2 regions of the Brevibacillus sp. WF146 genome follow, and region 2 is predicted to be linked to the other one. Evidence: riboswitches for the same ligand, from Rfam matches in the RefSeq annotation. Region 2 holds a riboswitch; the other holds the start of a gene.
What was found. Region 2 has a riboswitch for S-adenosylmethionine ahead of A6764_RS06510 (pyridoxal phosphate-dependent aminotransferase). Riboswitches for the same ligand answer to the same signal wherever they lie in the genome.

Region 1: another riboswitch for S-adenosylmethionine. It lies ahead of A6764_RS21495 (homocysteine synthase); the one in region 2 lies ahead of A6764_RS06510 (pyridoxal phosphate-dependent aminotransferase).

The regions. Positions count from the first base shown of each region.
Region 1 covers NZ_CP109943.1:4,322,441-4,326,632, reverse strand. Annotated here, with positions in the region: gene A6764_RS21500 (AAA family ATPase) at 1-68, opposite strand, end outside; gene A6764_RS21495 (homocysteine synthase) at 435-1,736, opposite strand; SAM riboswitch class I at 1,833-1,943, opposite strand; partial or broken gene A6764_RS21490 (GNAT family N-acetyltransferase) at 2,038-2,613, shown strand; gene A6764_RS21485 (rhodanese-like domain-containing protein) at 2,972-3,286, shown strand; gene A6764_RS21480 (SCO family protein) at 3,366-3,980, shown strand.
Region 2 covers NZ_CP109943.1:1,345,172-1,349,363, reverse strand. Annotated here, with positions in the region: gene A6764_RS06515 (hypothetical protein) at 1-338, opposite strand, end outside; gene A6764_RS06510 (pyridoxal phosphate-dependent aminotransferase) at 633-1,817, opposite strand; SAM riboswitch class I at 1,921-2,032, opposite strand; gene A6764_RS06505 (efflux RND transporter periplasmic adaptor subunit) at 2,201-3,433, opposite strand; gene A6764_RS06500 (efflux RND transporter permease subunit) at 3,447-4,192, opposite strand, start outside.

The sequences.
Region 1 (4,192 bases), 1.5 Mb from region 2:
TGCGGCTCCTTGCCGACGATGACGCGGTTGACGCTTTCCAGCAATGTGTCCAAAGGGCGATGGGTCATGAGGACGTCTCCTTTATGGGAAAATAGGGCGCGAGACCCGGTTGTTCCAGTATGGAAGGTATTATACCTCGGAACGCCTGATTTTGCCAAATCTTCATAAAATTATCCTGATCGGAAAAACGGCCCTCTGAAACGAGCGCGCCGCTGATCGGCGGGGGAACGTTTGCGACCTTCATCGGCGGCGCACAGTCAAGCAACTGGGCGCTTGAAAGCCGCGGGAACAGAGGGTGAAGAAAAGGCGTCGGAAACAAGAAAAACAGCGAAGGGGAACTCCCGCTTCGCTGTTTGACGCAAACGAACGCAGACGCTCGCCATCCCCGGCCGCTTTGGGCGCGTCGGGGCGCCCCAACGGACCAGACCCGTTCCTTATCCGACCTGCTGGGGCACCGCCTGCTTCAGCGCCTGCTCCAGATCGGCGAGAATGTCGTCGATCGCCTCCGTGCCGACGGAGAGGCGAATCAGGCCCGGGGTGACGCCGGCGGCGAGCTGTTCCGCTTCCGACATCTGCTGGTGGGTCGTGCTGGCCGGATGGATGATGAGCGACTTGGAATCGCCGACGTTGGCCAGATGGGAGAACAGCTTGACCGACTCGATCAGCTTCTTCCCTTCGGCGACGCCGCCGCGAATGCCAAAGGTGAGGATGGCCCCCGCTCCTTTCGGCAGGTACTTTTGCGCCAGGCGGTAGTGCGGATCGCTCTCCAATCCCGGGTAGCTGACCCACTCCACGGCGGGATGTGCCTCCAGATAGCGGGCGACGGCCAGGGCGTTTTCGCTGTGCCGCTCCATGCGCAGATGCAGCGTTTCCAGCCCTTGCAGAAACAGGAAGGCGTTGAACGGCGCGACGGCGGCCCCGATATCCCGCTGCAGTTGAACGCGGGCCTTGACGATGTACGCCAGCGGGCCGAGCGCTTCCGTGTAGACGATGCCGTGGTAGCTCGGGTCGGGCGTGGTCAGGCCGGGAAACTTGCCGCTGCTCCAGTCGAACTTGCCGGAGTCGACGATGATGCCGCCGATGGCCGTGCCGTGTCCGCCGATGAACTTGGTGGTGGAGTGAACGACGATGTCCGCTCCGTGGTCAAACGGACGGCAGAGGATCGGAGTGGCAAAGGTGTTGTCCACGATCAGCGGAATTCCGTGTTCGTGGCCAATCGCGGCAATCGCCTCGATGTCGGCCACGTCCATGCGCGGATTGCCGATCGTCTCGAGGAACAGCGCTTTTGTCTTTTCGTTGATTTTGGAGCGGAAATGGTCCGGGTTGGATTGGTCGACGAAGTGAACGGTGATGCCGAGCCGCGGCAGCGTGTGGTAGAAGAGGTTGTAGGTGCCGCCGTACAGGCTGTTGGAGGCGACAATTTCGTCGCCGGCATGGGCGATGTTGAGGATGGAAAAGGCGATCGCCGCCTGCCCGGAGGAAGTGGCCAGCGCCCCGACACCGCCTTCCAGCAGGGCGACCCGCTGTTCAAACACGTCCTGGGTCGGGTTCATGATGCGCGTGTAGATGTTGCCCGTCTCTTTCAGCCCGAACAGGTTGGCGGCGTGCTCCGTATCGCGAAACACGTACGAGGTCGTCTGGTAAATCGGCACGGCGCGCGCTCCCGTCACCGGATCGGGCGACTGTCCTCCGTGCAGAGCGATGGTTTCCGGCTTCCACTGGCGTTGGTCCGACATGGGCATCTCTCCCTCTTTCCTGGATAAAGGATGGATAACAAACGAAGCCTTCTTCCGGAGAGAAAGAAGGCTTCGGTCATTCCCGATCAAGCGGCCGTTTCATCTCTCAGAATCCGGGATTCTGCAGGAATTGGCACCATGCAAGCAGGCTTGTTTGCCGGTTGCCGGGCTTCATCGGGCCTGTCCCTCCGCCGCTCTTGATGAAATCGTGGAAATTTTGCAAATTGTGCTTATCTGGTATTATAGGGGGACAGCCGGATTCGGTCAATACAAATTTCCGAGTAAGTCAGGGGGAATTATCATGATTGCTGTTTTCTTGCGTCCACACGATTTGGCCTATGCGGAGCGCATGTTTGCGCTGGTTTCCGATCCGGCCGTCAGCGGCGCGCTCAGCCTGCAGGACCAGTCGGTCGAGGATACGAAGCGGTTCATCCGGCACATTACGGAAGAGGAGCGGGCAGGGAGAGCCGTCAGCCGGGTCGTCTTCAATGAAAAGGAGGAGTTAATCGGCGTCACCACGCTGATGTTCATCGACAGGGAGCGGCGGCGCTGTCACATCGGCAGTTGGCTGGGCCGGGCGTACTGGGGGAAAGGGTACAACCAGCTCGCCAAGGAAGCGATTTTGTCCATCGCGTTTGGCGAACTGGACCTGGACATCGTCTTCGCCGGGGCGCGGACGACCAACATCCGCTCGCAAAAAGCGCAGGAGAAGCTGCCCTACGTCACGCTCCACGTGGAAAGCGAGTATCCCGAGGAGCACGCCGCTCTGGAGCAGCGGCAGCAGCACCCCTGTGTGCTGCACGCCTTCAAGCGGGACGATTTTCTCCGGTATCTGGCGGAAAAGGAACGGGCGGCCAGGGGAGAAGCGGTCCGTGACGAATCCGTACACGGCGGGCTGAAGCAGGAACCGCAGCGCTCCCCGTCACAATTGCGTAACCGTTTCGCCCTCTCTCGTTCACAACTTTCCGGCCGGGGCAGCCCTATAATAGGGGTGATTATGAGAAAGATACAGATGCACTGTGTAACCTCCAGCCCCGGCCATGAGCACCATGCTGATGATCGCGCAGATCGCCGGCCGGTTCCTGCTGATCCCGTCGCTGATCCTGCGGCTCGGGCTCTTCCCGTTGTGACGCCGCGTCCGTGCAGGGACGGCCTGTTCGAAAATAGCCGCCGGTATGGTATGATGGGAGGCGGTATGGAATCAACGTTCATGAAGATACAGGAGGCTAGTAAACATGGCGGATCAAGGGGTAAAGGAAATCACGCCGCAGGAGCTGATGGAGAAGCTGGCTGCGGGAGAAAAGCTGCAGGTCATCGACGTACGCGAAGTGGAGGAGTGGAATGGCGGTCACATTAAGGAAGCCAAACTGATTCCGCTCGGCTTTCTGCCGTATCGCGTCGACGAGCTGGACAAGGAGACGCCGGTCGTGCTGGTCTGCCGAAGCGGCGCCCGCAGCCACATGGCCACCCAATATTTGCAGGAATTGGGCTTCGACGCGGCCAACATGGTGGGCGGCATGCTCGCCTGGCCGGGGGAAACGGAAGCGTAACGCAGCGCTGCAGAAAGAAAGATGCGCGTGATCGCCGTTTGTCGGGGATCAGCGCGATCAGGATGAGGAGGAGAGCAAGATGAGCGAAGGCAAGGCGTCGTTCTGGCAGCGCCACTGGTTTACCGTGGCGGCCGCCGTGCTGGCGCTGCTCGTCGTCGGGGTATTCGGCTACCAGTACTGGCAGAAGAGCCAGATCCCCGTCGTCAAACAGATGAACGACTTTACGCTGGACAACATTGACGGGTCCACATTCACCCTGTCCGAAACCAACGGCAAGGTCCGGCTGGTGGAGTTCATCTTTACCCACTGCCCGGACATCTGCCCGGCCACGACGTTTAACATGGCCAAGATGCAGGAACAGTTGAAGGCCAAAGGGCTGTTTGGAGACAAGGTGGCGTTTGTGACGATCACCTTTGACCCGGAGCGGGACACGCCGGAAGTGCTCAAGGCGTACGCGGACAAGTTTGGCGCCGATCAGAGCGGCTGGTACTTCCTGCGCGGCGATCAAGCGACCGTGGAAAAAGTGACCAAAGACTTCGGCATCGCCGTCCTGAAACAGCCTGACGGTTCGTTTGCCCACACCGCCCGCATGTTCCTCGTCGACAAGGACGGCAACATGCGCCGCATGTACGGGATGGCGTCCGACATGGATATGGACAACATGCTGAAAGACATCGAGCAGTTGGCTGATTAAACAGCCAACCGGGGCCGCCCCGGCCTTTGCATGACGCAGCGGGCCGGCCCTGCCGGAAATCATTTTCCGTAAAAAAACCCGCCTCTGCCGGACCTGATGTTCGCGGTTCCGGGGGCGGGTTCATCTGTTTCATGGGCGGCCCTCTTCGGGAATCACGGGGTTCCCTGCGGCACATTGGCTGTTCAGCGGGTCTCTTCCAAACGGATGGCTTT
Region 2 (4,192 bases):
CCTTCGTTCAACTGGCACAGCCGCTTCAGGCGCTTCAGCCGCTCCGCCATCTTCTCCGCGCGCATCACCTCGTTGCGCAGCTCGCATACGTTTACGTGCACCGCGTCGGCAATCATGCTGATGTCATTGACATGGACAATGAGCCGCTTGCCCTCCTCCGTGACAAAACCGAGCGAGCAATACTGCGCGCCGGACATCTCCAGCCGCGTGAGAACGGCGTTGGCAAACTCCTCGCCGGACCGCAGGCGAATCAGGCCCGCTTCAACGGCGCCGCCTACCTTGCGCTCATTGGTGATGACCGTGTACATGTCGGTGTATCCGTTGATCTGATAGCGCATGACACCCTCCTGCCGAGCAAACGTGATCATTGAGATCAATTATCATTACCATACCTATCGTATAATGAAAATCATTATCTGTCAATGCTGAGAATGATTTTTACTGAGAATGGATTTTTTCGCATTGGCGCGGCATGGGTGATCGCCCCCGCCCTTTTCCATGCTATTCGCCCACCCGGTTTCGGGCTCTACGACACTCGCCTATTTGGGCCGGAAGTCACTTCAAAAAAATCAAACCGCCAAGGCCGTTCTGCGAACACCCTGGCGGTCAACTCTCATTCTCTAGGACATGAACTATTTTTTGCACGGGGAGAAAATACCCAAACGCTCAATCCGCTCCACCGCTTCCGCCAGCCGCTCTTCGCTGGCCAGCAGCGCGGCGCGGACGTATCCTTCGCCGGTGGGACCGAAGCCGACGCCTGGCGCGACGGCGACATGGGCCTTCTCCAGCAGCAGGTCGGCAAAATCGGCGGACGTAAACCCTTTCGGCACCGGCAGCCAGGTGAAGAACGATCCCTGCGACGGTGCCGCCTCCCAGCCGATTCGGTGCAGGTTGGAAAACAGTGCGTTGCGCCGGCTTTCGTAGACGGCGACCAGCTCGCGGACACACTGCTGGGAATCGGTCAGCGCCCGGGCCGCCGCCATCTGGATGGCGCCGAACAGGCTGCAGAAGTAGTGGTCCTGGATCAGGTTGATCAGCCGGACCAGTTCCCGGTTGCCGACCATCGCGCCGACGCGCCAGCCGGCCATGTTGTAGGTCTTGGACAGCGTGTAGAACTCCACGCCCACTTCTTTGGCCCCCGGCACCTGCAGGAAGCTGACCGGCTTCTTGCCGTCGAAGCTGATCGCTCCGTAGGCGAAGTCGTGGCAGACGACGATTTCGTGCTTGCGGGCGAAGCGGACCGTCTCTTCGAAAAATTCGAACGGCGCATTGACCGCTGTCGGATTGTTGGGATAGTTCAGGAACATCAGCTTGGCCTTGTCCAGATCCTCCCGGGCCAATTCGCCGTAATCCGGCAGGAAGCCGTTCGCGGCGCGCAGCGGCATCATCACCATCCGCCCGTCGGCGATCGCCACGCCCGACCAGTAATCGGGATAGCCGGGATCCGGCACCAGGGCCACATCGCCCGGATTGAGCAGCACCTGGCAGATTTCCACCAGTCCGGTCTTGCTGCCGAACAGGATGGCCACTTCCTCTTCCGGGTCCAAATCGACGTCAAACTCCTGCTTGTACCAGTGGGCGACGGCCCGTTTCAGCTCCGGACGGCCGCTGAACGGCGGGTATTTATGGTGGACCGGCCGGGCCGCATGGGCCTGCAGTTCCTCAACAATGTGCGGCGGCGTGGGCAGATCGGGGTTACCCTGCCCCAGGTTGATCACGTCATGGCCGGCGGCAATGGCTTTGTTCACTTTTGCCACCAGCGAGGCAAAAAACTGCGTCGGCAGTCGGTCAATCATGGCGGACGGTTGGATGCGCATCGGTCTCTCGTTCCTTTCCCTCGGGTAAATCGTGCAGACATCGGCACGTAGGCAAAAGCCCCTTTTTCCTGTACAGAAAAAGGGGCAGATCGACATCTCCACGTTCTTATCTGTCAGGAATGCTCCTGCTGGAATTGGCACAGCATCTGCCGCCGTACGGGCAGATCCGCTGCCGGGCTTCATCGGGCCAGTCCCTCCGCCTCTCTGGATAAGGTCATTGCATGCTATTCGGTTTCGATTGCGTCACAGCTTCATGCCAGCACACATCCGGCGGGACGGCGATCATGCCGGTCCCTCGTCACGACGTCCGTTCACGGTCACCGCAGCGTCCGGACTGCGCTGGTTGGTAATCTCTTTCATACTACTTGAGCAAAACGGCAGTGTCAAGATGTCGGCTGGATGTGCACTTTGGCGCCGTCCTTCAGCAGCGTCTGGCCGCGCACGACGATTTTCTCGCCTTCCTTCAGGCCCGCCTTTACCTCCACCAGATCGCTGGATTCGGTGCCGGTCTGGACTTCCACTTTTTTCGCCGTGTCGCCTTCCAGCTTGTAGACGAACCGCTTGCCGTTCTCGTCAAAGACGGCCTTGAGCGGCACCACCAGCATGTTGGCGGCCTGCTGTTTCGCAAACTGGATGCTGACGACCATGTCCGCCTTCAGCGAGGCGTCCTGCTTGGCCAGGGAAATCTCCACCGGATACGCGCGCAGCGTCTGGTCCATCACGGGACTGATCGCGCTCACCGTGCCGTCCAGCTCCTTGGAGAGGGCGGAGATCTGGATCTTCACCTTGTCCCCTTTTTTCACCGACGTTACTTCCTCTTCGGAGAGGTTGGCCTTGACGATCAGCGGGTCGGTATCCACGATGGTGACCACCGGCGATTGCGGCGAAGCCATCTCCCCTACCTGTCCGTTGACGGCGGAGACGAAGCCGGAGATCGGGGCGGTCACCGTCGCGTTGGCCAACTGTTCACGGGCGTTTTCCAGCGAGACGCGGGCCTGTTCCACGGATGCCTGGGTGACGGCCACTCCCGTCCGCTTTTCTGCCGCCTCCAGCGCCTGCTTGGCGTTGGCATACGCCGTCTGCGCGTTTGTGAGGGTCGCCTGTGCCTGTTCCAATTGCTGAGGAGACACCGCCCCCTGATTGTACAGTTCGGACATGCGCTGGTAGTTGCGTTCCGCGTCCCGCAGCGCCTGCTCGGCCTGCACCAGACCGTTTTTCGCCTGCTGCAGCCCTTGGCTGGTGGTGGCATCACTCTGCTTCAGGTTGGCTACGGCGAGGTCGTACGCCGCCTGCGCCTGCTGCACCGCATTCACCAGGTCCGTTTTTTCCAGGGAGAAGAGCACCTGTCCCTTTTGGACATACTGCCCCAGTTTCACGTTCAACTGCACGATCTTGCCGCTCACTTTGGGCGCCAAGGTGACTTCCTTGTTGGGGGCCAGTTTCCCGGTTACCCCCGCGCGCGTGGACACGCTTCCTTTTTTCACTGTATCGACTTGTACCGGCACCGGCTTGTTTTCCGTTTGCGTCTGCTGCGTGGCCGCATCCGGAGCCGTACAACCTGCCAGGGCGACTGCCAGGGCCAGCAGCAGCCCAAGACTTCCCTTGTTCATCTTCATACCGTGTAGCCTCCTATCCCAACGTCGGCATTTCCTGGCCGGCCGATTTTTTCTGCTTGCGTTTCTCTTTGCGATTGCGCCATTTTTGACCCAGATCGTCAAACCAGGAGTAGACGACCGGAATCAGCACAAGCGTGATCAGCGTGGAGAAGCTGAGACCGAAGATGACGACAACAGCCATCGGCGCCTGCGATTCGTTCCCGTCCCCGCCGCCAAAGGCAAGCGGCGTGATCGCCAGAATCGTCGCCAGCGTCGTCATCAGAATCGGACGCAGCCGGATCGGACCTGCCTGGAGGATGGCCTCGTTCCGCTCCACGCCCCGTTTGCGCAGTTGGTTGACGTAGTCGATCAGGACGATCGCGTTGTTGACGACAATCCCGATGAGCAGGATGTACCCGATCAGCGCCGGAACGCTCAGCGGATAGCCGGTCGTAAGCAGCCCCACGACCACGCCGATGAACGTCGGCGGGATGGAGAACATGATGATAAACGGCGTAAACAGGGATTCAAACTGGCTGGCCATCACCATGTAGACCAGCGCGATCGACAGAATGATCGCCAGTCCCAGGCTTCCGAACGACTCGGCCATCTCCTTGCTCTGTCCGCCGACTTCGATCGTGTAGCCGTCCGGCAGCGACAGCGCGTTCAGCTTGGCCGTCACGTCACGGGTAACGGAGTTCAGGTCGCGTCCGACAAACTCGCTGCTGATCGTCACTTCCCGCGTCTGGTTGGTCCGTTTGATCAGCTGCGGCACGTCCT